Regions from separate parts of the Monashia sp. NPDC004114 genome, predicted to be linked through region 3. Evidence: riboswitches for the same ligand, from Rfam matches in the RefSeq annotation. Region 3 holds a riboswitch; each other region holds the start of a gene.
What was found. A riboswitch is a leader RNA that binds a small molecule or an ion and turns the genes downstream of it on or off. The one in region 3 is predicted to bind cyclic di-AMP.
Positions count from the first base shown of each region.

Region 1: linked by a shared signal. The riboswitch ahead of ACWEOW_RS17845 (C40 family peptidase) and the one ahead of ACWEOW_RS02395 (transglycosylase family protein) in region 3 are both predicted to bind cyclic di-AMP.
Region 2: linked by a shared signal. The riboswitch ahead of ACWEOW_RS04120 (hypothetical protein) and the one ahead of ACWEOW_RS02395 (transglycosylase family protein) in region 3 are both predicted to bind cyclic di-AMP.

Region 1 covers NZ_JBSGGK010000015.1:3,139-13,065, reverse strand. Annotated here, with positions in the region: gene pdxH (pyridoxamine 5'-phosphate oxidase) at 1-587, shown strand, start outside; gene ACWEOW_RS17860 (hypothetical protein) at 770-1,927, opposite strand; gene ACWEOW_RS17855 (MFS transporter) at 2,043-3,275, shown strand; gene ACWEOW_RS17850 (iron dependent repressor, metal binding and dimerization domain protein) at 3,304-3,999, shown strand; cyclic di-AMP (ydaO/yuaA leader) riboswitch at 4,263-4,424, shown strand; gene ACWEOW_RS17845 (C40 family peptidase) at 4,427-5,191, shown strand; gene ACWEOW_RS17840 (DsbA family oxidoreductase) at 5,300-5,983, shown strand; gene ACWEOW_RS17835 (carboxymuconolactone decarboxylase family protein) at 6,115-6,726, opposite strand; gene ACWEOW_RS17830 (mycothiol transferase) at 6,914-7,495, opposite strand; gene ACWEOW_RS17825 (STAS domain-containing protein) at 7,567-7,911, opposite strand; gene ACWEOW_RS17820 (SpoIIE family protein phosphatase) at 7,908-9,927, opposite strand, start outside.
Region 2 covers NZ_JBSGGK010000002.1:286,482-296,408, reverse strand. Annotated here, with positions in the region: gene ACWEOW_RS04145 (immune inhibitor A domain-containing protein) at 1-1,035, shown strand, start outside; gene glnA (type I glutamate--ammonia ligase) at 1,217-2,554, shown strand; gene ACWEOW_RS04135 (bifunctional [glutamine synthetase] adenylyltransferase/[glutamine synthetase]-adenylyl-L-tyrosine phosphorylase) at 2,561-5,593, shown strand; gene ACWEOW_RS04130 (MFS transporter) at 5,590-6,864, shown strand; gene ACWEOW_RS04125 (DUF1810 domain-containing protein) at 6,958-7,401, opposite strand; cyclic di-AMP (ydaO/yuaA leader) riboswitch at 7,549-7,697, shown strand; gene ACWEOW_RS04120 (hypothetical protein) at 7,858-8,229, shown strand; gene ACWEOW_RS04115 (ANTAR domain-containing protein) at 8,305-8,604, opposite strand; gene ACWEOW_RS04110 (hypothetical protein) at 8,881-9,927, opposite strand, start outside.
Region 3 covers NZ_JBSGGK010000001.1:539,695-549,621, forward strand. Annotated here, with positions in the region: partial or broken gene ACWEOW_RS02375 (FAD-dependent oxidoreductase) at 1-1,186, opposite strand, end outside; gene ACWEOW_RS02380 (hypothetical protein) at 1,148-1,477, shown strand; partial or broken gene ACWEOW_RS02385 (DUF6582 domain-containing protein) at 1,794-1,955, opposite strand; tRNA gene ACWEOW_RS02390 (tRNA-Thr) at 2,434-2,506, opposite strand; gene ACWEOW_RS02395 (transglycosylase family protein) at 2,657-3,352, opposite strand; cyclic di-AMP (ydaO/yuaA leader) riboswitch at 3,378-3,488, opposite strand; gene ACWEOW_RS02400 (protein kinase domain-containing protein) at 3,802-5,646, opposite strand; gene frdD (fumarate reductase subunit FrdD) at 5,780-6,139, opposite strand; gene ACWEOW_RS02410 (hypothetical protein) at 6,140-6,592, opposite strand; gene ACWEOW_RS02415 (succinate dehydrogenase/fumarate reductase iron-sulfur subunit) at 6,589-7,332, opposite strand; gene frdA (fumarate reductase (quinol) flavoprotein subunit) at 7,325-9,115, opposite strand; gene ACWEOW_RS02425 (hypothetical protein) at 9,122-9,346, opposite strand; gene ACWEOW_RS02430 (hypothetical protein) at 9,426-9,548, shown strand; gene ACWEOW_RS02435 (CBS domain-containing protein) at 9,533-9,927, opposite strand, start outside.

The sequences.
Region 1 (9,927 bases), on a different contig from region 3:
ACACCGCGATCGCCGAGGCCGCCCAGCGAGACGACGTGGCCGAGCCGACGGCGTTGTCGGTGGCCACGGCCGATGCCTCCGGCGCGCCGAACGTCCGCACCGTGCTCATGCGCTTCTTCGACGAGCGCGGGCCGGGTTTCGTCACGAACCTGGAGTCGAGCAAGAGCCTCGAGCTCCGAGCCAACCCGCGCATCGCCGCGTCGCTGACCTGGCCGGCGCTCTACCGCGCGATCCGCTTCCGCGGCGCCGCCGTGCCGGTCGGGCGCGACGAGGTCGAGGCGTACTTCGCCACTCGGCCCTACGGCGCCCGCCTGTCCGCGTGGGCGTCGGACCAGTCGCGGCCGGCGGCGGACCGGGCTGAGCTCGAGCGCAAGTGGGCCGAGGCGATGGCGCGGTTCCCGGACACGGGGTCCGCCGACGACGTGCCCGTGCCGGACTTCTGGGGAGGATGGCGGGTCGTCTGCGACGAGGTCGAGTTCTGGGCCGGGCGCGCCAACCGGCTGCACGACCGGATCGTGTTCCGCCGGACAGGCGACGGGGACCTGGCCGAGGCCGCTGCCTGGACGCGGTCACGCCTGCAGCCCTGACCCCAACCGGGCGCGGACGCTGCGCGCGGTTCGCAGAAAGAGGTGGGCAAGGGAACAGGGCAGCCCGTTCTAGACCGGACTGCCCTGCCTCATCCTTGGGTGAGGGTGGTGGACGCGACTAGCGCGTGGCCACCTCACACGTCCCGGAAGAAATCACTTCTCGGACCACCTCCCTTCTTGGCTCAGTCCCTCGACCGTACGTCGAGTCCGAACGGGGCGGCAAGGCCTTTTCCGCCGCCCCCGCTCGCAGCCGCGTCGCCCAGCCGGTAGCCACCGACGAGGAGAGCGAGCAGCACCGGGAACTCGAGGTACCCGCTGTAGCTCGCCAGGGCGGCATACAGCGTGCGTCCCTGGGTGTAGTCGAGGACGAAGATCACGGCGAACAGCGCAGCGACGATGAAACCGACCGCCCACAGCCGAGCCCCCGTGAGCCATGGCACGCGCGCCTCGAAGGCCGCCGACGCGTCCTGCGCGTAGCGCGGCATGAAGGCGACCCAGACGACGTACTGCATCGTCTGCAGGAAGGCGAAGACCGTGACGAGTCGCAGGCCCACGAGCGTGCCCACCTCGCCCGGCGGCGCAGTTGCGGCAACCACGTGGGCGCCGTCGCCGACGAGGCTGCGCACGATGCCGGGGTCGGCCGACAGCCAGCCGTCGAACGCGCCGAGCAGGATCACCAGCGGCACCCCGACGGCCCACACGACCTGCGCCGCCCGGAACAGGCGGCGCCGCGTCACCGACCGGATGCGGGTGGCCCACTCCCAGAGGAAGACGAGGGGCACGAGGCCGTGCAGCTGGGCAAGGACGACGACGTGGTATGCCGGCCAGACCAGTGACGCGACGGCCGCTGGGACGAGCGCCACCCAGACCGCCACCTTGCGACCGCCCGAGAGCCCGCGCTGGGCGCCGACCGCGAGGACCGTGTAGCCGAGCGCGATCTCGGCGAGCTCGGCGGGCCGGCCGAGGACCGGGACGAGCAGGCGGCAGATGACGACGCACGTCACGAGGGCCGCAAGCAGCTCGAGGAAGGACCGGCTGAGGATGCTGGAGAACCGCCCGGTGAGGTAGCGGATCTCGAGGAAGCTGTGCAGGACGCCGAAGAGGACCAACCCGATGACGACGGTGGGGATCGGCGCACCGAGGGAGATCAGCAGGGCCGCGGCCGCCACGCCCAGCATGAGCAGGGCCAGGGTCCGTGGGCGGTCGGCACCATCGACGGAGCCGTCCTCATGGTCTGGTCCGAGGGTCTCCTGACCGCTCATCGGCGCCGCTCCGGCGCGCAGCCGAGCGGTGACCCCGGAGAGCAGCCGGAAGGTGGTCGCGGGGGCATCTGCTGCCACCGCCACCTCCACCGCCCGCGGTCTGCTCGCCCGCTGGATCCAGGTCACGTGCCCATGGTTTCGTCGGCTGGTCGGGGCAGCCACCGCAGAAACCCAATCGTTAGGGTCCTGTGGCGTGACCGAGATTCGGGGAGGCACGGGCGCCGGCGACCGACGCCAGAGCCTGCGCGCGGTCGCCCTCTCGGCGTACGGGCCGACCCTGCTCGGGTCCATCGGAGCCGGCGCGGTCGCACCGATCATCGCGGTGTCGGCGCGCGGGCTGGGAGCCTCGGTCGGCCTCGCGGCCCTGCTCGTCGCGGCCCTGGGAGTGGGACAGCTGGTCGGCGACCTCCCGTCCGGGGCCCTCGCGGCCCGCATCGGCGAGCGCCGCGCCCTGCTCGTCGCGGCAGTGGTCGAGGCCGTCGGCATGCTCGTCGCGGCGCTGGCCGGGGGACTGGCGATGCTCTTCGCCGGCGTGCTCATCATCGGCCTGGCCGGGTCCCTCTTCGGCCTCGCCCGGCAGACCTACCTCACCGAGGCGGTCCCGGTCGCGATGCGGGCCCGTGCGCTGTCGACTCTCGGCGGCGTGAGCCGGATCGGCTCGTTCCTCGGCCCGTTCGCCGGGTCGTTCGTCGTGGCGCGGTGGGGGATCGAGGCGGCATACGTCGTGGGTGGTTTTGCGAGCATCGCGGCGTTCGTCCTCGTGCTCGTGGCACCCGACATCACGTCGGGTTCCCACCGGCTGCCCGTGGGGCAGACGCACCGCTCGGTCATGTCGGTCCTGCTCGAACACCGGCACGTCCTGCTCACGCTCGGGACCGGCGCCATGGCGGTGGCCGGGGCTCGCGCGATCAGGGAGGCCGTCGTGCCGCTGTGGGCCGAGTCGGTCGGGTTGTCACCCGCCCAGACGTCACTCGTCTTCGGCGTCGCCGGCGCTCTCGACATGGTGCTGTTCTACCCGTCCGGATGGCTCATGGACCGCTTCGGCCGAGTGGCCGCGGCGGTGCCGAGCATGGTCGTGCTGGGGGCCGGAATGCTCCTGCTGCCGCTCGCGACGACGCTGGTGGCGGTGACGGCGGTCGCCACCGTCCTCGGCATCGGCAACGGGCTCGGGGCGGGCCTGATCATGACGCTCGGAGCCGACGCGTCGCCGGTCCAGGGACGGTCCCAGTTCCTCGGGGGCTGGCGGCTCTTCGCCGACCTGGGAAGGGCGGCGGGGCCGCTGACGTTGTCAGCACTGACCGCCATCATGTCCCTCGGCGCTTCGTCGGTCGTCCTCGGCCTCGGAGCGTTCGTCGGGGCAGGGTGGCTGCGTGTGTGGGTCCCTCGGCACGACCCGACCCGGAGCCCCGTTGCGGGTGCTCCCTGACGCCTGACGATTCTGAGAAGGTATGACCGTGACGGACCTGATCGACACCACCGAGATGTATCTCCGGACGATCTACGAGCTCGAGGAGGAGGGCATCGTCCCGCTCCGGGCCCGGATCGCTGAGCGCCTCGGCCACTCCGGCCCCACGGTGTCGCAGACCGTGGCCCGGATGGAGCGTGACGGCCTCGTGGCCGTGTCGGGAGACCGCCACCTTGAGCTGTCCGACCACGGCCGGCTGCTCGCCACGCGGGTCATGCGCAAGCACCGGTTGGCCGAGCGGCTGCTCGTGGACGTCATCGGGCTCGAGTGGGAGTACGCCCACGACGAGGCCTGTCGCTGGGAGCACGTCATGTCCGAGAAGGTCGAGCGCAAGATCCTCGGCCTCATCGGCGAGGGCCTGGAGTCGCCCTACGGCAACCCGATCCCCGGACTCGAGGAGCTCGGCCTCCAGCAGGACGAGGACTTCCTCACGGGCCTCACTGCCCTGACCCTGGTGGTCACGGACCGGCCGGCGATCGTGACGATCCGCCGCATCGGCGAGCCGGTGCAGGTCGATCCGGAGGCGCTCGCACTGCTCACGAGCGCCGGGGTGGTGCCGGGCGCTCGGGTCGAGGTGGTCCGCGAGGGAGGCCGCGTCGTGGCCGTCCGGGAGGGCAGCGAGGCCGAGACGGCCGTGTCGCTGCCTGAGGACGTCGCGGTCCACGTCTACTGCCAGGCCGCCTGAGCGCGGGGCCGTGTGCCGGGCCGTCCGGGGGTGTATTCCCCGGGTCCTCGGTCCGTGGCGGTGTCGTCATGTTATGTCCGGATCACTGCGGGTGAATTGTGCCGTCCTGGGCTGTGTCGTCCGCATCAGTTCGTAAATCTTTTGACTTTGGTGAGCCACAGGGTGACAAGCCCTCCGGACTTGGGTACGGTGGGCGTCGCTTGCTCTCCCCGTCGGGCAAGTGTCTTGGGTCGAACCGCCTAGTCCTGCCATCGATCCGGGGCTCAGCACGAAACCGCATGGCAGGAGCGGGGGACCCACCTACCCGGGCGTCGTGAGACGTCCTTGGGGTGAAGCCCTCCAACGGACCAACCGGTCCGAGCGAAGGCCGGGCAGTACCTCCAGCCCGAACCCGACAGCTCACCTCGCAGGCGTCGAGAGGTCAAACGTGGCTCAGAACGTTCCCGGTCGCCACCGCGCACCCGGTCGATTCAACGCGATCTCCGAGCTCAAGATGATCGCCAAGGAGTCTGCTCAGCCCGCCGTGAAGGGTGCCGCGATCGTGGCGGCCTCGGGTGGCCTCGTCGCAACGTTCGCGAACCCTGCGAACGCAGCCGACGGTGCGAGCAGTGTCGTCGCAGCGCCCTCGGCCGTCGGTCCGCAGACCGGCACGTTGACGGCGTCGAATGCCTTGTCCTCCATCGGTTTTGCCAAGGTCAGCGTCAAGCCGGCCAACGTGAGGCCCGTCGTCATCGAGGACATCCAGGTCAAGCAGGCCCGCGCTGACGAGAAGGCCGCCAAGGTCGCCGCCGAGCGCCGCGCCGAAGCTGCTCGTGCGAGCCGCTCGACGGCCCGCACCGCCCTGTCCAACCCGACGCAGAGCGCTTCCGGCATCGTCGGGATCGCGCAGTCGCTCTTCGGCATCCCCTACGTCTACGGCGGCTCGAGCCCGTCGGGCTTCGACTGCTCCGGCTTCACGTCGTACGTCTACCGCCAGGCCGGCATCTCGATCCCCCGCACCGCCTCGCAGCAGCAGGCCGCCGCCACCCGGGTGAGCAACCCGCAGCCGGGCGACCTCGTCTTCTTCGGCTACCCGGCATACCACGTGGGCATCTACGTGAGCCCGGGCCGCATGATCGACGCGCAGCACTCCGGCACCACGATCGGCAACCACTCCATCTGGACGACGCCGTCCGGGTACGGCCGATTCTGATCTCCCCCTCCACATGCGCTCACGCCCTCACCGGGAACGGTGGGGGCGCAGTGCTTTTCGGGCCGGCGCGGTCCGGCGGCTCCCCAGCCGCCGTGGTTGACTGATCTGATGACCGACCAGCCTGCAGCCGAGTCCACGACACTCGTCGAGCTGGAGTTCTGGGCAGACCTCGTGTGCCCGTGGTCGTGGATCGCCAAGCGCCGCGTCGAGCACGCGATCGCCGCGTTCGAGCGCCCGCACGACGTCACGGTGCGGCTGCGCTCGTTCGAGCTCGACCCCGACCTGCCCGTGGGCGGCTCGGTGCCGGTGGCCGACCACCTCGGCGCCAAGCACGGCGGCGACGCGGACGCCGGGCGGCTGATGAACTCCCACGCGAGCGAGGTGGCGGTGGCCGACGACATCGTCTTCGACTGGGACCGGGCGGTCCGGGCCAACACGTTCGACGCGCACCGGCTGTGTGCACTCGCGGCCGAGCTGGGAGGTCCGCACCTTCGCTCCGCCGCGACCGAGCGGTTCCTCGCGGCGCACTTCCGCGAGGGGCTGCCCATCGACGACCACGAGGTGCTGCAGCGCCTTGGCGCCGAGTGCGGGCTCGACGAGCGGCGGGTTGCAGCGGTCCTGGCATCGGACGAGTACGCCGACGACGTGCGCACCGACGAGGAGGTCGCGCGGTCGATGGGCGTCACGGCGACACCGTTCGTCCTGGCCAACGGGTATGCCGCGCTGTCGGGTGCGCGCGCCACCGACGACTACCTCGCCCTGCTGCGAGGCGTCGCGACCCAGACGATCTAGCCTGCGGCCATTACACGGGCTCGCTCCGCTCGCCGGGTTCGGCGCGCCTTCACGTCACGCCTTCCCTCCTCGACTCGCTCGCTGGCGCTCGCTTCGCTCGTCAGTCCAGGCGCGACGCGCGCCGAACCACCTCAGGACAGCGTGTCGGCGGCCGGCCGCCCGAAGGTGACCCCGTCGTTGACGGGCGCGGAGGCGGCGTCGCGCAGCTGCCGGTCGGGCTGCGGCCCGAGGGCGTCGTTGACCATGGAGAAGGCCCGGCGCAGCGCGACGAAGAGCGTGATCGCGAAGATCTGCTGGTCGTCGAACCCGGCCTCGCGCAGCGGATCGAGGTCGGCGGCGGTCGTGTCGTTCGCGTCGCGGGCGACGGTGCGAGCCCACACCGCAAGGGCGCGGTCTGCGGGGTCGAGGGGCTCGTCCTCGTGGCGTAGCACCGCGCCGGCGACGTCCTCGCCGGCGGCCGTGGCCAGGCGGTTGCCCCACGCCAGCGAGCAGTAGGAGTCGCCGACCGTCGAGGCCATCGCGGCGATGAGGACGCCCCGCTGTCGGAACGTCAGGCCGCCGAGCTCGACCGCGTCGGCGACCAGGCCGAACAGCTTGTCGTGCGCGGTCGGCGAATGGGCCCACACCCGGGTGAGGTTCATGACGTAGCCGTGGTCGGTCACGTCGCTGTCGTAGGACGCCTGGATCTCGGGCGTGATCTCCGGCTCGGTGAGGAAGCCGTGGGCGATCGGGTCCTGTGCCATGTGCTCGCTCCGTCGGTATGCCGCTGTGGCCGCCTCATCGTCCCACGCCTGCCTCACAACACACCGGGTAGCCGTCAACCATGACGGTTGTTGCCGTCGTCGTTTGCGACTGCCCGGTGTGTTGCAGTGTGGTGCGGCGTGGTGCCGCGTGGTCCGGCGTGTTGTGGTGTGGGAGGGCGGGGCGCCGTCAGGCGTGGAACCGGAAGTGGCCTGACCGGGGGCGCCAGCCCGGGTCAGGGTCCTCGCCGACCCGGCCGTCGACGGCCTCGCGGATGAGATCTGCGTGACCGGTGTGGCGCCCGTACTCCTCGATCAGATCGAGGACGAGCCGGCGCAAGTTCGCGTGCCCCCGGTCATCGGAGGCGTGGACGACGTGGTCGAGCCCGCCGTCGGCCAGGGCCGCGGCCATCCGCGCCCGAGCGCGGTCGACCGCTCCGTCGTAGAGCTCGTAGAGCTGCTGCGGGGTGTCGTCCGCGGCCGACTCGAACTCCCAGTCGTTGGACCCGTCCCAGCCGAAGGCGTCCCACGGCGCTCCGAGCGGCTCGCCCGCCAGCTTGTGCGTGGTGGCGTAGTCCTCCATCGCGGCGAGGTGCTTGAGCAGGCCGCCGAGCGTCAACGTCGACGTGGCGAGGGTCGTGTTGAGGCCGGCCGAGTCGAGCCCGTCGGCCTTGAAGCGGAAGGTGGTCCGGAGCCGGTCGAGCGAGCCGATGAGCTGCTCGGCCTCGGTGGCTGCGACGGGCGGTTCCCACGGGATCTCGGTAGTGGTCATGACGCCACGCTAGGGCGTGTTCCGGACGGTCGGCGGCCTGAACCCCGCGGATCCGGCGGTTGCTTTGGCGCTCAGTCGTCCGTCGAGGTGACGATCGAGTCCTGGATGGGGATGGCATGGTCGACCTTGGTCAGCTCGAGGACCGCACGGATCGGGGCACGGGGTGGCACGACGAGGCGCAGGTCCTGCCGGCGCAGGCGCAGCCGGTCGGCCAGCCGGAAGATCATCTCGATCCCGGTGCTGTCGAGGTAGGTGGTGCCGCTGAGGTCGAGTACGACCAACGGTGTGTCGTCGGGGATGGCTCGGGTGACGGCATCCATCACGTCGGCGGCGTTCGACAGGTCGATCTCGCCGATGATCTGGACGAGGCGCGCGCCGACGACGTCGCGTGCCTCGACACTGGCCAGGTCGTTCATGTGCCCTCTCCGATCTGGACGCGGCGCCGCATCCTCACTTCGGTGCCTTCGGGTGCCTGCTCCACCTCGACCGAGTCCATCAGGGCCCGCATGAGCTGCAGGCCCCACCCGCCGCCTCGCCCGGCCGCCGGGCGCCAGCGGCCCGTGTCGCGCACGACCAGCTCGAGCGACCCGCCGTCGAGGCTGGCCGACACGTCCATGTCGCCGGGCTTGGGGCCGTAGGCGTGCTGGACGACGTTCGAGCACGCCTCGCTGCACGCCACCAGGATGTCGTTCACGTCGGATCCGGCGACGTCGAGCTCACGAAGCCATCGTCGTATGGCAACGCGCATGTGAGCGAGCATGCGCGCCTCGGCGGGGAGGTTGATGTGCAACGGACCGCCGATGGACGACTGTGGCCGCATCGCCACGAGGGCGACGTCGTCCGCGACGTGGTGCTGGTCGAGGATGGTCGAGAGCAGCCGGTCGCAGAGCGCGTCGAGGTCCGTCGCGTCCTGCACGTCGACGTCCTGCGGGGCAGCGGTGGGTTCGACCTCGCTGCGTAGGCGCGCCAGTCCCGCCCAGATGGATTTTCCGCGCCGTTCGACGAGGCCATCGGTGTACAGCAGCACCGTCGCGCCGGGGGGCAGGTCGTAGGTGGCCTCCAGATAGCTGGGGTCGGCCGTGACCCCGATCGGCGGCCCGAGGGCCCGTCTGAGGAAGGTGCTGCGCTTCGCGTCGAAGACGAGGGCAGGGGGGTGGCCGGCGTTCGTGTAACGGAGCTGACGGGTGGTCGGGTCGTAGAGGAGGTAGAGCAGCGTCGCCATCTCGGGCATCGGCAGCTGGCTGGCGAGCTGGTGCACGCCGCTCATGACCGACGCCGGCGCCGGGTCCTGGAGCGCATAGGCCCGCAGCGCCATCCGGAGCTGACCCATCGTTGCGGCCGCAGCCAGACCGTGGCCGGCCACGTCGCCGATGGCGAGGCCGATGAGACCCCCGGGCAGCTGCACGATGTCGTACCAGTCACCTCCGACCTGCACGTCTGCCGAGGCTGGGACGTACCTGGCCGCGAGGGCGACACCCGGCATACGGGGGATCCGCTCGGGAAGCAGGCTGCGCTGGAGGGTCTCGGCTATCTGGTGCTCGCGCTGCGCGCGGGCCTCCTCCTGGGTCAGCTGATGCTGTGCCTCGGACCGCTCCTTGATCTCACGCACCAGGAGCTCGTTGAGCGCGGACAGCTCGGCCGTGCGCTCGGTGACGCGCTGCTCCAGCTCTGCCGCTGCCACGGCGAGGTCTGCGGCGGCACGCATGCGCTGGCTGACCAGTGCAGCGAAGAGGAACGAGGTCAGGGCCACGCAGGCGTTGAACGCCTGGAGCGTGAACATCTCCTCCAGGAGAGTGCGCCCCGCGAACGGCCCGTGCTTGTGGGCGGCCGCCCAGGTCGCGACGAGCGAGGCGATGAGGGCGGCGGGGGCCGCGCCGCGCAGCTGGAGCCGCCACGAGGCCCAGCCGACGACGGGCAGGACGAGGAAGAGGATCGTCATATGCGACGTCGCCGCCCAGAGGCTCGCGCCTGTCGTGATGACCAGGATGGCTCCGGCCTCGAGCCAGGTCGACATGGTCCAGCGCTGCTCCTCCCAGAACAGCGGGATCGACAGCAGGAACGGCGCGACGACGAGGACGCCCATCGCGTCGCCGGTCCACCACACGGCGAAGGCGCTCGGCAGCGCGGAGGTGGCGATCCCGCCGGACACGGCCAGCGTGGCCGCCCCGACGGAGGCACTCACGAGCATGCTGACAAGGGCTCCGAGGAACACGATCGCCAAGGCGTCGCGCAGGGTGTCGAGCTGCCGCCGGAAGCCGACACGGTGCAGCAGCAGCACCGCGACCAGCGGGGCGGCGGTGTTGCCTCCGGCCGTGACGAGTGCCGCGAGGACACTCGTGCTGATCGGAAGGTTGATCGCGAAGGCAGCGACAGTCACTGCAGGCCAGAGCGACCGGCCGAAGATGAGGAAGGCGGCGACGGCGACCCCGGTA
Region 2 (9,927 bases), on a different contig from region 3:
GCCGACAAGGTCAGCAACACGAACTACCAGGCCCTGGTCGTCCCGCTTCCGGCGCGCACGGTCAAGACGGCATACAACACGCCGCACTCGGGTTCCGCCGAATGGTGGGGTGGCTCGGCCGACAACCTCAACACGACGATGACCCGCACGCTCGACCTCACCGGCAAGACGTCGGCGTCGGTCTCCGCGTGGGTGCAGGGCGATATGGAGAAGGACTACGACTACCTCTTCGCCGAGGTCTCCGCTGACAACGGCGCGACCTGGACCCAGGTCGGCTCCGCCCTCAACGGCACCTTCGGCTGGACAGAGAAGTCGTGGGACGTGTCGGCGTTCGCCGGCAAGTCGGTCCAGTTCCGCTTCCGCTACAACACTGACGGCGGCGTGCACTACAAGGGCCCGTTCATCGACGACATCACCGTGACCCTCGATGGTGTCGCCGGCACCACCGACGACACCGAGTCGGGTGCGGGCGCGTGGAAGGCCGCTGGGTTCTCGATCATGGATGGCACGACGGCGCGCCAGGTCCAGGACATGTACCTCGCCGAGAACCGCACCTACAGCGGCTACGACGACACGCTCCGAACCGGCCCGTACAACTTCGGATGGAGCACGAAGGCAGACTGGGTCGAGCGGTTCCCGTACCAGAACGGCATGCTCGTCTGGTTCGCCAACGGCGAGTTCGGCGACAACAACACGGCCACCCACCCCGGTGGCGGCCAGGTCCTTCCGGTCGACGCTCGTCCGGCGCCGATCATGCTGGACGGCAACGTCAAGCTCGGCAACCGGCGCCAGCCGTTCGACGCGACGTTCGGCCAGGAGGCGACCGACGCCGTGACCTTCCACCGCAACGGTGTCGCCACGGACGTCCCGTCGTCGCCCGCCATCCCGACGTTCGACGACTCGGACCCGAACCGCTACTGGTCCGCGGACAACCCCGGGGCGTCCACGAAGGTTGCGGGCTCGGGCACGACCATGACCGTGGCCAAGACCGTCGACGGCGGCAACGAGCTGCAGGTCAAGGTCCAGTTCAAGTGACCGACAGGCACACCGCGTGACCGCGTGGGCCCCCGGAAGACCCCTCCTTCCGGGGGCCCACGCACGCCCGCTGCGTATGCCGTCCGGTCCCTCGGCGGCATACCGGGCCTTCGCCACGGCTCGCGTCCCAAACCTTGTGACTCTTAACGTCGCTGCAACACGCATGCGGCAGGATCGACATATGAACCGTCAGGAAGAGTTCGTGCTCCGGACCATCGAGGAGCGCGACATCCGCTTCGTCCGCCTCTGGTTCACCGATGTGCTGGGCACTCTGAAGTCAGTGGCGGTCGCGCCGGCCGAGCTCGAGGGCGCCTTCGCCGAGGGAATCGGCTTCGACGGCTCGGCCATCGAGGGCCTGACTCGCGTCTACGAGGCCGACATGCTGGCCAAGCCCGACCCCTCGACCTTCCAGATCCTGCCCTGGCGCGGTGACCCGCCGGGCACCGCGCGGATGTTCTGCGACCTGACCCTGCCCGACGGTTCACCGAGCTTCGCCGACCCCCGCCATGTCCTGCAGCGGGCGCTCGGCCGGGCCGCCGACCTCGGCTTCACCTTCTACACGCACCCGGAGATCGAGTTCTTCCTGCTGGAGCAGGAGCGCGGGCCTGACGGCCGCCCGGTCCCGGTCGACGACGCCGGGTACTTCGACCACGTTCCCCACGGCACGGGCCACGACTTCCGCCGTGCCGCGATCACCATGCTCGAGAACATGGGCATCTCGGTGGAGTTCAGCCACCACGAGGGCGCACCCGGCCAGAACGAGATCGACCTGCGCTACGCGGACGCACTGTCGACCGCGGACAACATCATGACCTTCCGGACAGTCGTCAAGGAGGTCGCCCTGACCCAGGGCATCTACGCGACGTTCATGCCGAAGCCGTTCTCGGAGCACCCGGGCTCGGGCATGCACACCCACCTGTCGCTCTTCGAGGGCGACGCCAACGCCTTCTACGAGGCCGGCGCGCCCTACCAGCTGAGCAAGGTCGGGCGGCAGTTCATCGCCGGGCTGCTCCTCCACGGCGCCGAGATCACGGCGGTGACCAACCAGTGGGTCAACTCCTACAAGCGACTGTGGGGCGGCGGAGAGGCACCCGCGCACCTGACCTGGGGCCACAACAACCGCTCCGCGCTCGTGCGGGTGCCCATGCACAAGCCGAACAAGGGGCAGTCGACCCGCATCGAGGTGCGGTCGCTGGACGCCGCGTGCAACCCGTACCTCGCCTTCGCGGTGCTGCTCGGGGCGGGACTGAAGGGGATCGAGGAGGGGTACGACCTGCCGCCGGAGGCCGAGGACGACGTCTGGAGCCTCACCGACTCCGAGCGGCGCGCGATGGGCATCAAGCCGCTGCCCGCCTCGCTCGACCGGGCACTCGAGGCGATGGAGCAGAGCGACCTCGTCGCCGAGGTGCTCGGCGAGCATGTCTTCGACTTCTTCCTGCGCAACAAGAGACAGGAGTGGCTGGACTACCGTCACGAGATCAGCCAGTTCGAGCTCAACCGCTACCTGCCCCGCCTCTGACGCAACGTGTCATCTCGCACCACGACGACCGAGGGCCAGCTCGCACGGCTCGGCTTCGCCGACCCCGCACGCGCGGCGGCACTGCTCGACGACCCGACGCTCCTGCCCTTCCGCGCGACCGCGCCGGACGGCCGACTGGACGCCCTCCTCGCGACTCTCGGCGACAGCGCGGACCCTGACCAGGCACTCCTCGGGCTGGTCCGAGTGGCGGAGTCCCTTGCAGCCAAAGGCGATCCGGCGGACTGGGGCATCACTGCGCTTGCGTCGGAGCTGGCCAGCGATGGCGTCGGCAGGGATCGAGTCGCGCATGTCCTCGGGGCCTCCGGCGCGCTGGTCGACGAGCTCGTCCGGCACCCGGAGCACTGGCTGGACACGGCGCGGGCCACACGGCATACCGGGGACGAGGTGCGCGAGGAGCTGGTGCGTGCCGTCACGGAGGAGCGCGGTGACCGCACGGCCGTCGACGCACTCCGGGTCGCCTACAAGCGTGGCCTGCTGCGCATCGCCGCCCTCGACCTGACCTCGACCGACCCGCTCGCCGAGATGCCCGTCGTCGGCGAGGCTCTCGCTGAGCTCGCGGAGGCGGCCCTCGAGGCGGCCCTGGCCATCGCGCGGGAGGAGTACGGCGACGGCCACGAGGCGTGCCGGCTCGCGATCATCGGCATGGGCAAGACGGGCGGCGGCGAGCTCAACTACGTCAGCGACGTCGACGTGATCTTCGTCGCCGAGCCCGCCGAGGGGTTCGACGAGGACACCGCCCTGCGTGTCGGCACGGCGCTCGCCACAGCGACGATGCGCGCCTGCTCGACCCCGACCCCCGAGGGCAGTCTCTGGCCGGTCGACGCGGCCCTGCGTCCGGAAGGCAAGCAGGGGCCCCTCGTGCGCACCATCAGCAGCCACAAGGCCTACTACGAGCGGTGGGCAAAGACGTGGGAGTTCCAGGCGCTGCTCAAGGCCTGGGTCTCCGCGGGGGACAAGGAGATCGGGCTGCGCTACAAGGCCGAGATCTCGCCGATGGTGTGGGAGGCCGCCAACCGCGAGAACTTCGTCGAGGACGTCCAGGCGATGCGGCGCCGTGTCGAGCAGAACGTGCCCGCCAACGAGGCCGCCCGTCAGCTCAAGCTCGGACCCGGCGGCCTCCGGGATGTCGAGTTCAGCGTCCAGCTGCTCCAGCTGGTCCACGGACGCACGGACACCAGCCTGCGCTCGGCCACGACGCTCGAGGCCCTCGGCGCCCTCGCCAAGGGCGGCTACGTCGGGCGCGAGGACGCCGCGACCCTCGACCGTGCCTATCGCCACCTGAGGTGCCTCGAGCACCGGATCCAGCTCCACCGGCTCCGTCGGACCCACCTCATGCCGGTGACCGAGGCCGACCTGCGTCGCCTCGGCCGGTCGATGGGACATCGGACACACCCGGAGCAGGCCGTGGTCGCCGACCGCATGGCCTCCGCCCGGGAGGTCCGCCGGCTCCACGAGCGGCTCTTCTACCGTCCGCTCCTCGCGGCGGCGGCGAAGCTGAGCCCGACCGAGGCCCGACTGAGCCCCGAGGCCGCCCGCGCGCGCCTGCTCGCGCTGGGCTTCCGTGACCCGGCGGGCGCCATGCGGCATATCGAGGCGCTCACCACCGGTGTGAGCCGCCGGGCGGCGATCCAGCGGACGTTGCTGCCCGTCATGCTCGGCTGGTTCGCGGACGAGGCCGACCCGGACGCCGGCCTGCTCTCCTTCCGTCGCGTGTCCGACGAGCTGGGCACGACCCACTGGTACCTCAAGATGCTGCGCGACGAAGGCCGGGCCGCTGAGCGCCTTGCACACTGCCTCGCTCGCAGCCGGTACGTCGCCGACCTGCTGGTGCGCTCACCCGAGAGCGTGTCGATCCTCGGCGACTCGGGCGGCCTCACCCCGAGAAGTCGCGAGGCGCTGACGACGACGATGCAGTCGGCCGCACGACGGCGCGAGACGGCGGCCGACGCGGTCGCCGCGGTCCGGGCGATCCGGCGTCACGAGCTCCTGCGCATCGCGATGGCCGACCTGGTCGGAACGATCGACCTCCGGGGCGTCGGGGACGCGCTGACCGACCTGACGGCGGCGACGATCCAGGTCGCGCTCGACGCGACGGTGGCTGAGGCGGAGCGCCGTGACGGGCGGCCGCTTGCGGGCGACATCCTCGTCGTGGCCATGGGCAGCTTCGGTGGCCGAGAGCTCGGCTACGCCTCCGACGCCGACGTGATGTTCGTGCACCGTCCCCACGAGGGAGCTCAGGACAAGGACGTCCAGACCCGCGCCACCTCGATCGTCCAGGAGCTGCGCAAGCTGCTCGCAGGCACTGGGCCCGACCCGGCGCTCGGCATCGACGCGGACCTGCGCCCGGAGGGCAAGAACGGTCCTCTCGTGCGCAGCCTCGACTCCTACCGGACGTACTACGAGCGGTGGGCCCTGACGTGGGAGTTCCAGGCACTGCTGCGGGCGACCCCGATCGCTGGACCCGAGTCGCTCGCCGCGCGGTTCCGGGAGCTCATCGACCCGTTGCGGTGGCCTCCGCACGGGCTGGACGCCACACAGGTCCGCGAGATCCGCACGATGAAGGCACGGGTCGAGAGCGAGCGTCTGCCACGCGGCGCCGACCCGCGCACCCACCTCAAGCTCGGGACGGGAGGGCTCACCGATGTCGAGTGGACGGTCCAGCTGCAGCAGCTGCTGCACGCGCACCAGCGTCCGTCGCTCCGGGTGACGGGCACCATGGCCGCCCTGACGGCCATCGGTGACGAGGGCCTCATCGGAGCTGAGGACGTCAAGGCCCTGCGCGAGGCGTGGCGCCTCGGTGCACTCATGCGCAACGCCGGCGTGCTGTGGCGCGGGCGCCCCACCGACGTCGTGCCTGCGGACGTCCGCGACGCCGACGGCATCGGGCGCATCATGGGCCGCCCGGCAGGCGAAGCGGCCTCGCTGGGGGAGCTCTGGCTACGGGTCGCGCGTCGGTCTCGTCACGCGACCGATTTCAACTTTTACGACTCACCACCTCGGGGTAGCGTCGTCACGTGAATCCGAGTCAGGGGCACGACGGCAGTGCGCCCACCTACGCAGCCGTGCTTCGGGTTCCGCGGTACCTGCCGATCTTCGTGGCCAACGCGCTGTCCATGTGGGGCGACTACATCGCGCGCGTGACGATCGCTGCCGTCGTGTTCGAGCGCACCCGGTCACCGCTGGCGACGGCCACCACCCTGGCCGTGAGCCTCGTGCCCAGCTTCTTCGGCCGCAGCCTCGTCGGGCCGATCGTCGACCGGTTCCCGTACAAGTGGGTGCTCATCTGGTCCTACCTGCTGCGCGCCACCTGCGTGCTCGGCCTCATGGTCCTGGTCGTGGCCGACACCGGCCTGTGGAGCGTCTTCGTCGCTCTCTTCGCCCTGGAGCTCATCGGTGGCGCCGCGACGGCCTCGAACATGATCCTGCTCACCGACCTCTTCGAGGACCGGCGTCTCTACGCGCGCGCGGTCGGCCTCGGCGCGATGTCGGAGCAGTGCAACCAGGCGTTCGGGCTCGCCATCGGCGGAGGGCTGGTCGCCCTCCTCGGCCCCGAGGCCGGCCTGCTCTTCGACCTCGTGACCTTCGTGCTCGCCGCGATCGTCATCCTCGTGGTGGTCCAGCTGCGACCTGTCACCGGGCAGCGTGGCAAGGGCCTGCGCGGCTTCGCCCATGACCTGTTCACCGCCGCGGGTGATCTCGCACATCACCCCGTGCTCGCCCGGCTCGTGACCCTGAGTGCTGTCGCCAGCCTGGGGATCGCCGCTCCCGAGGCACTCGCGATCCCGATCGCGGGGGAGAACGGCTGGGGTGGGTGGGGTGGCGTCCTCATGGCCGCTCCGATCGCCGGCGCGGTCATCGGGATCGTGCTCATCGGCCGACCTGACGTGCAGCGCCAGAACCGGTCGATCGTCCCGCTCGCGCTCGCCATGCCGCTCCCGCTGCTCGCGACAGCGTTCCACCCGCCGATCATCGTCATCGCGGCGCTGTTCTTCGCGAGCGGGATGATGCAGGCGTTCATGGTGCCGCTACAGGCCACGTTCGCGCTCGTGACCGAGCCCGAGCTGCGCGGTCGCATCTTCAGCCTGGCCGGCTCCGTCTCGATTGCGGCCGCCGGTCTCTCGTTCCTGGCCGCCGGCTGGGTCGGGCAGCACACCAACCCCTACATCGGAGTCACGATCTGCGCAGCAGTGTGTCTCGCCCTCGTCGCCCTGCTGTCGGCCAGGTGGCCGCACCGCCGCGTGCTCACCGAGGTCGACCGTGCGTATGCGTCCTCCTCGCACGCCGCCTGACCGACGGGAAACTCCCAGCAGCCGCCAACGCAGGCGGAGACTGCCGGCAGAGTCTGCCGCTGCCCGGTGCCTTGCCGGGTGCGGTGCGCTGCGTCAGGAGCCGAGGATTCCCAGGGTCGCGTCGTCGCGACGCCCGTCGAAGTAATGGTCCAGGACGCTTGCGAAAAGGCTTGCCGTGTCAGGGTTTTCGGCCGCCCGCTCGAAGAGTGTCATCGACGAGCGGAGCTTGACGGCGTCGATCGAGCCCAGCACTGACCTCGCGTCACGGGTTGTGAGCTGATCGACCGCACGTGCGCACTCCATGAGGCGTGGTCCGAGGACGGGGTGAGCGAGGTAGGCGCGTGCCTCGGGCAGGCCCGAGACGGCATACAGCTGGGAGGTGGGGCTCTGCCCGAGCCCGGCAACCTGGGGAAAGACGTACCACATCCAGTGGCTCCGCTTGCTCCCGGCGCGGAGCTCGGTGAGGGCCCGAGCGTAGGTGCCCCCACGGTCCTGCGCGGAGACGAACCGAGCCAGGTCGAACGGGTCATCGGTCACGATTTGTCCAGTACACCATCAGGCCCATTCTGCGCACATCAAACACACAGATTTCCATATTCCGAGATCGTGTTGGTTACCGTCGACGGCGCAGTAGCTCGCCCGGGTCCTTCGGGCGAAACACCGGTACGCCAAATCCTGCCCGCCGGTGGAGCACAGTCGATTCACCGGGGCAGGAGCGGGGGACCCACATGTGGGCCCGTCAGAGGACTGGTCCTTGGGGTGAAGCCGCGAGAGCGGCCGGGCATCTTCCGCCCGAACCCGACAGCTCACCTTACGGCTGAGCGTGCGGCTCCCAACCGTCTTCGTGTCACCGCGCTGCTGGCCGGATGCCGTCGTGAGAGACCTCCGTCGCTGGGACGCGCGTCGGGCGGGTATGAGACTACGGCCGGACCTGCCGAAGCACGGCGGACCGGTCCGATGACCCAGAACCGCGAGGTGAAGGAGCCGAGGACGATGAGTGTGACCAGCTTCCAGGACCTGCCACTGGCCGACCGCGACCGCGAGTGGGACGGAGCCGCCGCGGAGAAGCGCGTACGGAAGTGGGCAGGCGCCGCGGACAAGCCGAACGAGAAGTACCGGTCTGCCCACCTCTGGTACGACTCGGACAACAAGGACAACTTCACGGCATACAAGCTGCTCGTCTGCGACGTCGTGGGCGGACGCCTCGAGGCGGTGCCGCGCGGTGTCATGGCAGCCGCAGCCGTCATGCAAGGGTCGCGTGGTGGGGTCGACCTGCCCGACTCCGACCGGGACCGTGTCAAGAGCCACCTGGCGAAGTACTACGCCAAGATGGGCGAGGACGCGCCGTGGGAGCGCGACGACTGACTGCAAGGATTGCGCGCCGACGCAGCCCGGGTCGCCGCTGGGTGGGGTTGGGGCGCGGACTTCCTCCTCGAGGGCTCAGGCCGGGATCTTCGCCTCCGTCTCGAGAGCCCCCACCTCGACCACGTCGTCGGCGATCTGGTGCAGCTTGCGGTTCTGGCACTGGCTGGCCGTGCGGAGCCTGTCGAAGGCACGCTCGCGGGTGACCTTCTCCGTCGACATCACGATCCCGATGGCCGCACCGATGCTGCGGCTGGTCTCGAGCGCACGCTCGAGATGCATCGTCTTGTTCCGAAGCAGCTGGACCTGGTGCGCGAGCTGGTCGCGCTCGTCCTGCTCTGCGTCCCAGTCCCTACGCGGGCCTCTATGTCCTCCCATCGGTTCACCTCCGGGCGTCACATGCCACGCATAGCCGGGTCTAGACCGCGTCAGCAATCAACCCACACTACGCCGGCAGTCCGAGCCTCACCTGAGTGCTACCTCACGACCACCGCCAGCAACAACCAACGACCGTCCGGGTATGGCCCAGGCGGCGACGCCGTGAGGTCAAGCCAGCGCCTCCGGCGTGGCTGCACCAGTTGGAACCGCCCGCGTTGCCGAGATGGCAACGCGGGCGGCATACGCCTGCTTCGGGTCAGCCGTAGTCAGCCGCACTCAGCCGCACCACGGGCGGTGCCACTGGTGGACGAAGGCCTGCGCATAGAGCTGGAGGTACGCCCGGCGGTAGCTGCTCGACCCCGCCCACGTTCTCGCCTGGTCGGCGATGAGACATCGGTGCGCCACGGCAACCGGGTCGCTGCTTCCCGTGATGAGCTCAGACTGAGCGCGCTCCCAGATCATGACCCCGTCGTTCTGGCGGGCGACGGCGACCTCGCTGACGTCGGCGGGCCAGACCACGACGCCGGCCAGGAGCGCGACGACAGCGAGTCCCCGGACCACCGCCTGGTCGGTCAGCCTCGTGCGCTCGCGGGGGAGCACCAGGAAGACCGCGAGCAGCCCGGCCGCGCAGGCCCAGATCCACGGAGTGCCGCGGTAGGTCGCCCCGGGAAAACGGACGATCTCGTGCGACTGCGCCGAGACAGACAGGATCGCTGCGGCGGCGAGGCTCGACGTGCCAAGCGCAGCGGCCAGCAGCAGGAGTGGCTGGCGATCCTCGACCGCCGCGAGCGCCGGCCTCTGGCTCGCGCCGCGCAGGGCCACGACCAGCCCGAGGCCGAGGACCAGGCCCCACAGCCACCCGGTCCCGGTGAACGGCCACGGGTCGGGGAGCCCGCCGCTGACGTTGTGGAAGGCGTACGGCACGCCGGTGCCGGGAACGGCGTTGAGCAGCTGCAGCCCGAAGACCTTCGCGACCGGGCCCGAGAGGTCGACGGACAGACCGGGGTATACGTCGCGGACGTTGGCCCCGATGATCAGGCGAGTCGCGACGACAGCCGCAAGCCAACCTCCCGCCAGGAGCCCGATGATCAGGGCACGTGAACGGCGTCGCGCCGGCCCGATGCTCGCGACGAGGACGACGGCGAACGGGATGGCGGCCCAGTGCAGCTCATAGCTGAGCATCACCGCGATGCCGAGCACGAGGAGTCCGGCGCCCGCCAGGCTCCGCCCGAGCAGGCCCCAGCCGTCCCACCGGCGCAGCACCCACAGCGCCGCGGCGCCCACAAGGAACATCAGGACGATGCCGCCGATGCAGAGCACGAC
Region 3 (9,927 bases):
CGGCGCCGAACTTTCGGGCCTGCACCACGGCGCGGTCGGCCAGCTCCGCGCCGGTGATACCGGCCGGGAACCCCAGGTAGTTCTCTATCTGGGACGACGTAGCCGCCTGCCCGCCGGTGGCGAGCGCGTCCAGTACGACCGTCGAGAGCCCCTCGGAGGCGGCGTAGACCGCCGCGGCCAGGCCGCCCGGGCCTGCGCCGACCACGACGAGGTCGTATGCCGCCCGCTTCGGCGCCGCTCGTAGCCCGATGAGGTCGGCCAGCTCAGTGGTGCTGGGGTTTCGCAGGACCGTCTGCCCTTTCCAGATCACGACGGGTGTCTGGTCGGGTGAGATGTCGAACGCCCGCAAAGTGGCCTCTGCCTCGGGATCCTCCTCCACGTCCTCCCAGCGGCACGGGATGCGATTGCGGCTCGCGAAGTCCCTCAGCCGGCGGGTGTCGGATGAGTAGCGGGAACCGATGATCCGAAGGCCGACGCCGAGGTCGGCGTGAAGGGCGCGTCGGAGGATGAAGGCCCGCAGTATCAGATCTCCGAGCGCCTGATCCTGGGTGACCGCCTCCTTGAGGCGGTCGTAGGCCACTTCGAGGACCTCCACGTCGGTGTGGGCGATGGCGGTGACGTAGACAGCTTGGCCCGTCAGCATGGACAGATCGCCCACGAACCGACCCCGGCCGTGGACGGCGATCACTCGCATCTCTCCCTCGGTGCTGTCCTCCTGGACAACCTGGACCCTGCCGTCGAGCACGACGAACAGGCCGCAGTCGCGGTCCCCCTCGCGGAACAGCGTGGTGCCCTTGGTCAACGCTTTCCGCTCGCCGTACCGCGAGAGCAGCATGATCTGCTCGTCGGTCAGGCGGGTAGGCGCCCGTCGTGTCGGGAGTCTCGGGCAGGTCCGCGAGCTCGGGGTCAGACGAACTGCTCGTCGGCATAGCACCACCTCCAGTTTCTCCCCCGGCTCGATCGAACGCACGATGACGTGGCCGGTCGTGGCGGCGTGAGCGCGCGCGTGTCGCATCGGTGACGAGTCGCAGCAGCCGACCTGGCCACAAGTCAGGCACTGGCGCAGGTGCACCCACGGAGTGCCAAGCTGCACGCACTCGGCGCATAAACGCCGGGCGGGTGGCGGCACGGGCCGGATGATTCCGAGGTGCGGGTCGGCGCTGACGCGGGTGGGGTTGGCAGTCATGACGCCAATCTGGCCACCACGGCAACGGTCGTTCTGGGTGTGTTCTTCCTGTACGCCGCGCTCTTCCTGCTCGCACTCCTGACCTCACCGGTTCTGGTGCCTGCACATCTGCTCGAGCAAGGCATCGGGCATGCTGTGCGACCCGACGACTACATGAAGCTGGCGTGGCTTACCAGCTCTCTCGCGACACTGGGCGGAGCTCTCGGGGCAGGTCTTGAGAGCGACGAAAGGGTTCGGGCCGCCGCTTACACGTACCGGCAGGAGTCGCGTCAGACCGAGCCGAAGGGGTGAGCAGCGCTCGTCGACGTCCTCCGAGATCGCCAGCAAGCCTCGCACCTGGCGGGCGGCCTGGACAGCCTCCCAGAGGCAGACGGCCCACCGGAGGCCAATACTCCGGACCCTGGCGTGGGCCCGGTCGGCGGCCCAGTCGAGTACCGCGCCTAGGTCCCACGCCTTGCACCCGGACAACTTTGCGTTCCGCTTGTGCGCGAACCATCCAACCTGGGTGATCGTGAGCTCGACACGTTGGGCGGTGAACTCAGGCCTGCTCGAGAGTACGTCGATCCGGAAGCGGTTGGGCTGGTCCTACCCGCCGAACGGGTTGCGTTCAGTCGTCCTTCTTCAGGTTCCCGTACTTCTTCACCACGGCCGCGCGGACCTTCTTCTGCCCGGCCGCGGTGCCGTGCTGTGCCACCCGAGCCAACGCGTTCCGCGCATGCTCGATGTCTGGAATCGGGTACTTCTCCTGCTCGGGCAAGGCGAAGGATAGTTCTTCAGGTTCTTGCGGTTCTTGCCGCCGCTCAGGTCTTTCGTCACAGGGGTGACCCCTTTGCTCCGAACAAGAGCTGGGTGCTGTGCCTTGTCACCTACCCAGCCAGTCCGTCCGCGCGCCGGTCTACCGGTCGTTGGCTCGCGCACGCGGGGAGGAGCCGGCCGGTTGAACACCCGGCATGTCCGAAGAGTCCCCGGCTCGCGGCGAGGGCATCCGGGCCCCAGCTCGGACGGCGATCAGATGCCTCGAGCACGCCGCCGTGACGCACAAACCCGGCGCGTTCGTGCGATCGGTGTCCGATTAGACGCCCAGTCCCAGGGACACAGGCAGACACAACTCCCAGGCCCTGGCGGCCCGGCGAGCGACGTTCCCGCAGGTCAGAGCCCCCTTCGACCCCAAGCCACCTGTTTGAGACGACAGATCAGAAACAGGTGCGGCTGGCAGCCCAATTCGCTTACGCACCAACCAAATTCGGAGCTGGCGAGGGGACTCGAACCCCTAACCACCTGTTTACAAGACAGGTGCGCTACCGATTGCGCCACGCCAGCACCCCCGGAGCGGCTCCCCCACCGTCGGGTCGGCGAGTGCTCGGGACGGGCGAAAGCGTAACGGAGCGACACGGCATACGGAAAAGAAGGACGGCCCCGCGGGACCCAGGGGTTGGTCGCGCGAGGCCGTCCGGCTCAGTCTGCCACGCCCTACCGGGGCATGCGGATGACCTGGCCGACGAAGATCAGGTTGGGGTTGTCGATCTTGTCGCGGTTCGCCGCGTAGATCTCCTTCCAGCCACCGTCGACGTCGTGCTTGACGGCGAGCTTGGACAGCGTGTCGCCCTTGCGCACGGTGATCTTGGAGCCGCTGGCAGCCACCGGGTAGGTGCGCTGCGAGCTCCCCGTGGCGGCATAGCTCTTCTTCTTGGTCACCTTCTTCTTGCTGCTGGTCCACTGCTTGGTCGTCCGCTCCGTCGAGCGGGAGGACGAGCCGGCCGCGGGCAGGCCACCGGACGTCGCACCGCCGCCGGACCGGGTGAGGCCGGCCCGGACCGAGCACACCGGCCACGCGCCGGGGCCCTGCGATGCAAGGACACGCTGCGCCACCGCGATCTGCTGCGCCTTCGTGGCGAGGTCCGCACGCGATGCGTATGCACCCCCGCCGTAGCCACGCCAGGTCGACGACGAGAACTGCAAGCCGCCGTAGTAGCCGTTGCCGGTGTTGATGTGCCAGTTGCCGCCGGACTCGCACGCGGCAACACGGTCCCAGACCGTCGAGGCCTTGGCCGCTCCTCCAGTGGCGACGCCCGCCACGACGGTGGCGGCACCTGCGATTCCGACTCCAGCAAGGCGCTGCTTCACCTTGATCCGTTTGGCGGCAGCGTGCTTGGACAGGTACTGCATGGGTGATCCTTCCTGACGGCGCCTGCGGGGTTAGCTGTCGGGTTAGGGCGTCAGGTGCCCCGCCGCTCTCGCGACTTCACCCCCAGGCCGGATCTCGTCCTCTTGGCATCACTCACCGGCCGCACTGGGTCCCCCGTCCTCGCCCGGCCCGCGGTTGCGGGCGACGTCCCTGGCTGGCGAGGCTCGGCGCGCTCAGGGACCGGATTTCTGGGTTCCATCTGAAATTGTGCGACGTGCCGTGTGGAGCCGGACGCGACGAAGCGGCCCGGGGAAATGAAATGTCACAACCCCGTTCCCGGCCCTAGAGTCGGTAGCCGCCGTGGCACTGACGGTACGTGAGCAAGCCCCCCGACACAAGCACATCCGAGATCGTTTTGTGACCTGGACTTGACCTGTGCTTTACCTGTGTTCTGCTATAGACCGGAGGAGCTGTTCCGGCCATCCCGAGCTCAACCCCCAAAAGGGTTGCTGCCCAACGGATTCCAGAGCAACGCAGCGCCATGGTTGAGGGCGAGCACGGCGGCCACGATGCCGAAGCTGAAGAGCGCCGCGGCGGCGATCTGCATCGGCAGCCCGACCGGCACGACCCGCCGCGCGATCGACCGGGACCCGCGCCGCAGCGATGCCCCACCCGGCCCCCACCATGCCATGACAAGTCCCAGCGCCCCGCCGATCGCAAGCGTGATCGGAGCGCCCGGGCCGAGCCCGTCGCCCCTGGTGCCGGCGAGCAGCAGCGCCGTCGCGAACACACCGGCGAGGGCAGCGCCGAGCGGCAGCAGAAGTCCGACGACGGTCGCGATCGCGCCCACGACCAGGTGCAGCGGGCTGGCCACGACCGCGTAGGGGAGGTCGCTGCGACGCCGGCCGTAGTTGTAGCGCCTCAGGACGAGCGCGGTCACCGACCGGTCCGTCGCCCGCGCCAGCACCGACCACACCACGAATGCCACGACGGCGATGCCGGGCCACGCCATGAGGGTGCCCAGCCAGGCGATCGCCGCGGCTCCCAGCAGCCCGGTGCGCATCGGCATCCCGATCCGCGGATCGCCTTCGCGCGCAACGACTTCGCCGTCGTCTGGCTCGCCTTCGTCCAGGTCTTCGTCCGGCCAGAAGTCTTCCGCCGCAGGCGGCTGCCCGCCTCGCACATAGCGCTCGTCGTAGGACTCGGCTCCGTCCCACTGCTCGTCGACCTCAGGCTCGTCATCCCAACCCCGTTGGTATGCCGCATCGCTGGGGTCGGCCTGTCGCGGTCCCGTCGGCGGTGGCGCCCATCGCGCATCGTCCGGTCCCTCGGGCACCACGGGGTAGCGCGCGGTCGTGCGCTCCTGCACGACCTGCGTCGCTCCCGGCGCGATCGGCGTCGACCGGCCGTCCCATTCGCCCGAGGGCGGGTTGGGGACCGTCGCAGCGCGCCCAGCCGCATACTGCTCGATCGCAGCGATGACCTGGTTGGCATACGGTCGGCGGGCTGGGTTGGGAGACAAGGACGCTCGCAGCAGCGGCACCAGACGTGGGTCGACCCCGTCGAGGTCCACGTCACCCGCGCGGACGCGCGTCAGCACGGCGTCCATGCGCGCGCGACCGAACGGCGGGCGCCCCGAGGCGGCGTAGGTGATGGTCGCCGCCCAGCCCCACCAGTCGGTGGCGTCGGTGATCTCGGCGCCCTCGACCAGCTCCGGCGACAGGTAGCCCGGCGTGCCCATGACGAGGCCCCCGACGGTGTGCCGCACGTCGTCCTGGAGGTGGGCGATGCCGAAGTCGATGAGGACCGGCTCCCCGTCCTCGAGCAGGACGTTGCCGGGCTTGATGTCCCGATGCACGACCCCGCAGGCGTGGATCGCGCGGATCGCCTCGGCGATGCCCCGCGCCAGCTGCGCCAGCTCGGCCGGCGCCATCGGACCGCGCTCCTCGACGACCTCGTCGAGCGCAGGGCCGGGGACGTACCGGGTCACGATGTACGGCCGCGGCCCCATCACGTCGGCGTCGATGACACTGGCGACCCGTGGGTCGCGGATGCGCGAGAGCGTATCCACCTCTCGCGCAAGGCGTTTGCGCGCATCGGCGTCGTGGGCCACATGAGACCGCAGCACCTTGATGGCGACCGCGCGGCCCCTCGGGTCGAGGGCGAGGTGCACGACCCCCATGCCACCTTCGCCGATCTCCTCGACCAGACGGTAGGGGCCGAGCCGCTGCCCGTCTCGACCGCCGTCACCGGCGTCGCCCGCCTGCGGGACCCGACCGGTGCCCGCGCCGGATCGCGGGGTGGAGACCCGGTCGGTCCGGTCGTACGCGGTCATGCCCCTACGGTAAGCGACGGCCCTGCTAGCCGAAGCCGCTTGGCGCTGCGCCGCGCGGCTCGGCAGCCGCACGGCCCCCCACGGCAGCCCCAGACCTCAGCCCCAGACCGCGCCCCGGGGCCGCACCCGAGCCTCAGGCGGTGACGACCCCCACCAGCACCACGGCGGCCCACACCGACCCGATCACCGCGAGGGCGTACACAACGGTGTTGATGAGGCGCTGGTGCGCCTTGAGGCCGAGCCCGTCGAACAGCGTGTACCGGAACCGCTGCGCCCAGTGGAACAGTGACAGGACGAACACCGCAAACAGGACGATCGCGATCAGCGGGTTGCCCAGCAGGGCGAGCAACGGGCCATGCGGCGGCGCGGCGAGCCAGCCCAGCGGGATCGCGAGCGCGAACAGCACCATGAGCACCGGTAGGAACAGTGCCGACACGACGCCGCCGGCGCTGAACAGCAGCCACAGGATGGGCTCCGCGGTCCGTCTGGCCACCTATCGGGTCACCACCAGCCACACGACGACCGCCGACACGACGACCCAGCCGGCGAACGCCCCACCGGCGATCGCCGCCGGCGGCACCCTGCGGCCCCGCAGCCAGACGACCATCGCCGCGGGCGTGAGGTTGAACCACGTCACGGCGTGCAGCAGCAGGAACGCGACAGTGATGACGTTGAGCACGACCACCCACGGGGTGCCGGCCCAGTCGAGGAACGCGCGGTACTGCGCCTCGCCCTGCCCCACGGCCCGCAGGAGCAGCAGCATGAAGACGACCGACCAGGCGACGAAGACGGCGCTGATCTCCCGCAGCACGAAGAACGTGTAGCTCCACCGTCCGATCCACCAGAGCTTGCCCACGTGCGGACGGTATGCCGCCGGCCCGTCCGTCGCGCCCCGGGCGTCCGCCTGCGTGGGTTCGTATGCCGGAGGGCTGGGTTCGCGGGTCATCGCGGGCCCCGCGGGAGCACGAAGGACCGCAGCGACTGCAGTGCCGCCGTGAGCTTGTAGCGCTGGATCGCGCCAGCAGGGTCAACTCCCTTCGGGCAGGCGCGGGTGCACTCGCCGACGAACGTGCAGCCCCAGATCCCCTCGGGGTGGATGAGCAGGTCCATCCGGACGTCCGCGCCCTCGTCGCGTGAGTCGAGGTTGTAGCGCTGCGCCAGGGCGATCGCCGCAGGGCCGACGAACTCCGGATCGAGCCCGTAGACGGGGCACGCCGAGTAGCACAGCATGCAGTTGATGCACATGCTGAACTGTGCGAACTCCTCATGCTGGCGGGGCGTTTGGAGGTACTCGCCCTCGCTGACGGGCTTCTCCTCGTCGCGGATGATCCACGGACTCACCGCCGGGAGCTTGCGCATGAAGTCGCCGATATCGACGACGAGGTCCCGGACCACCGGAAAGTTCGCCAGCGGCTCGACCCTCACCGGGCCCGGGGCGTAGTCGACGAGGAAGGTGGCGCAGGTCAGCCTCGGCTCCCCGTTCACCGTCATCCCGCAGCTGCCACAGATCCCCATCCGGCACGACCAGCGATACGACAGGCTGCCGTCCTGGGTGTCCTTGATGTGGTTCAGCCCGTCGAGGACCGCCCAGTCCCGGCGCAGCGGCACCTCGAACTCCTCGACAGTCGGCTCGGCCTCCTGCTCCGGCCGGTACCGCGCGACCTGCAGCGTGATCGTGTCAGCCATGGCCCTTCCTCCCGTACACCCGCTCCCCCGGCGGCCAGGACGTGATCGTGACCGGGAGCAGCTCGGTGCGGTGCTCCCCCGCCGGGTCGCGGTGGATCAGCGTGTGGGCGAGGTACTTCTCGTCGTCGCGTGCGGGGAAGTCGAGGCGCTGGTGCGCACCACGAGATTCCTTGCGCTGCAAGGCACTTGCGACGATGGCTTCCGCCAGGTCGAGCATGTTCTCCAGCTCCAGGGCCGCCACGATCTCGGTGTTGAACGCGGTGCTGTGGTCGTCGAGGGCCATCCGCCCCGCCCGCTCGTGCAGCGCTCGCAGACTGGCCGCCCCTGCGGCCAGAGACTGCTCGTTGCGGAAGATCCCGGCGCTCTCCTCCATGACCTCCTGCATCGCGGTCCGCAGCTGCGCGATGGACCCTGCATTGGAGCCCCGTCCGCCAGGAAGCCCGTCCGAGCTCCCTGCCCCGTCGCGGCCACGCAGGTCGGTGAGGCGGCGCTCCTCGTCGCGCGCCTGCGCGACGATGCTCGTGCCCGGGTCCTGAGCGCTCACGGCATACTCGGCGGCGGCCCGGCCCGCCCGCGCGCCGAAGACCAGGCACTCGGGAAGCGAGTTGGAGCCCAGCCGGTTCGCCCCGTTGATGCTGACGCACGCCGTCTCCCCAGCGGCATACAGGCCGGCGACGGGCGTCGCCCCGGTGGGATCCGTGTGGACGCCGCCCATCATGTAGTGGACGACCGGCCTGACAGGCACGAGCTCCCGCACCGGGTCGATGTTCTCGTAGCGAAGGCAGAGCTCACGCACGAACGGCAGCTTCGCGTCGATGAGACGCTCCCCGAGGTGGCGCAGGTCGAGGTGCACGACCGGGCCGTACTCCGTGTCGAGCGTCCGCCCCTTCTCCTGCTCGTGCACGAAGGCCTGCGAGAGCCGGTCCCGGGGGCCGAGCTCCATGCTGCGCAGGACCGGGGTCGGTTCGGGAGTGCCGAGGTCGTAGTCCTGCAGGTAGCGGTAGCCGTCCTTGTTGAGCAGCCACCCGCCCTCGGCGCGTGCGGCCTCGGTGATGAGGATGCCGGTGAACGGCAGGCCAGTGGGGTGGTACTGCACGAACTCCATGTCCTTCAGCGGCGCCCCCGCGCGCCAGGCCAGGGCCATCGAGTCGCCGGTGCTGATGTTGGCGTTCGTCGTGAACGGGAAGACACGCCCGCAGCCACCGCCCGCGAGCACGACCGCCTTGGCCGTGATGGCCTGGATCCGGCCGGTCGCGAGCTCGATCGCGACAACGCCCTGCACGCGGTTCTCGTCGACGAGCAGCCTCGTCACGAACCACTCGTCGTAGCGCACGACGCCACCGAACCGCAGTGAGGTCTGGAAGAGCGTATGCAGCATGTGGAAGCCGGTCTTGTCCGCGGCGAACCACGTGCGCATCGTCGTCATGCCGCCGAACGCGCGCACCGCTATGTGTCCATCCGGCTGGCGGCTCCACGGGCAGCCCCAGTGCTCGAGCTGGAGCAGCTCGCGCGGGGCCTCCTCGACGAACGCCTCCACCGCGTCCTGGTCGCAGAGCCAGTCGCTGCCGGACACCGTGTCGTACGCGTGCTCGGCCAACGTGTCCCCCGGCGCGATCACCCCCGCAGCGCCGCCCTCGGCAGACACAGTGTGGCTGCGCATCGGGTAGACCTTGGAGATGACCGCCACCCGCACGGCAGGGTCAGTCTCGGCGATCGCGATCGCTGCGCGCAGGCCTGCGGCCCCGCCGCCCACGATGAGCACGTCGTGGTCGGCGGCCGTCATCGGGTGTCACTCACCGCGGAGCTCTTCGTCGAGGAGCACCTTGCCCTTGTGGTGGACGACGCGGTGATGCGTGCTGCCGTCGTGGAAGTCGTCGCGGAAATCCTCGCAGCCGCAGCCATAGTGAAGGTGATCGACGACCAACCCGTCGTCGTCACTGTCGGTATATCGGGCACCGTCGACGATCCGCCCGCACGGTGCCTTTTCTGCGCTGAAGCTCGTCCTGGTCGGCATGGTGCACTGCCCTTCGCCCGACGCGTGCTACCAGCATGCTCCTGCTGGGCCCGCCTCGGGAAGGGTCAGCGTCGTCGGCTTGCACCGCCGTCGTGCGCCGGCGACCGGCGAGGACGACCGCGAGGACGACCGCGAGGACGACCGCGAGGGTCACCGCGAGGACGACCGCGAGGACGACCGCGAGGGTCAGCTCGTGATGTAGTCGCGCAGCTGGTCGCGCTCGGACTGCAGCTCCGAGAGGCGATGCTTGACGATATCGCCGATGCTGACGATGGCCGCGAGCTTGCCGTCGTCGTCGACGATCGGCACGTGCCGCACACGCAGCTCGGTCATCGTCGCGGCCAGGTCGGCGATGTTGTCCTTCGCCGAGCCGGTGGTCACGTCGCTCGTCATGATCGCGGAGACCGCACCGTCCAGCACCGAGGTGCCGGTGGTGTGCAGATGACGCACGATGTCACGCTCGCTGACGATCCCCTCGACCGTCGCGCCGTCGCTGCTCACGACGACGGCACCGATCCGGTGCTCGTCGAGGAGGGCGAGCAGGTCTGCGACGGTGTCGTCGGGCTTGATCGTCACCACGA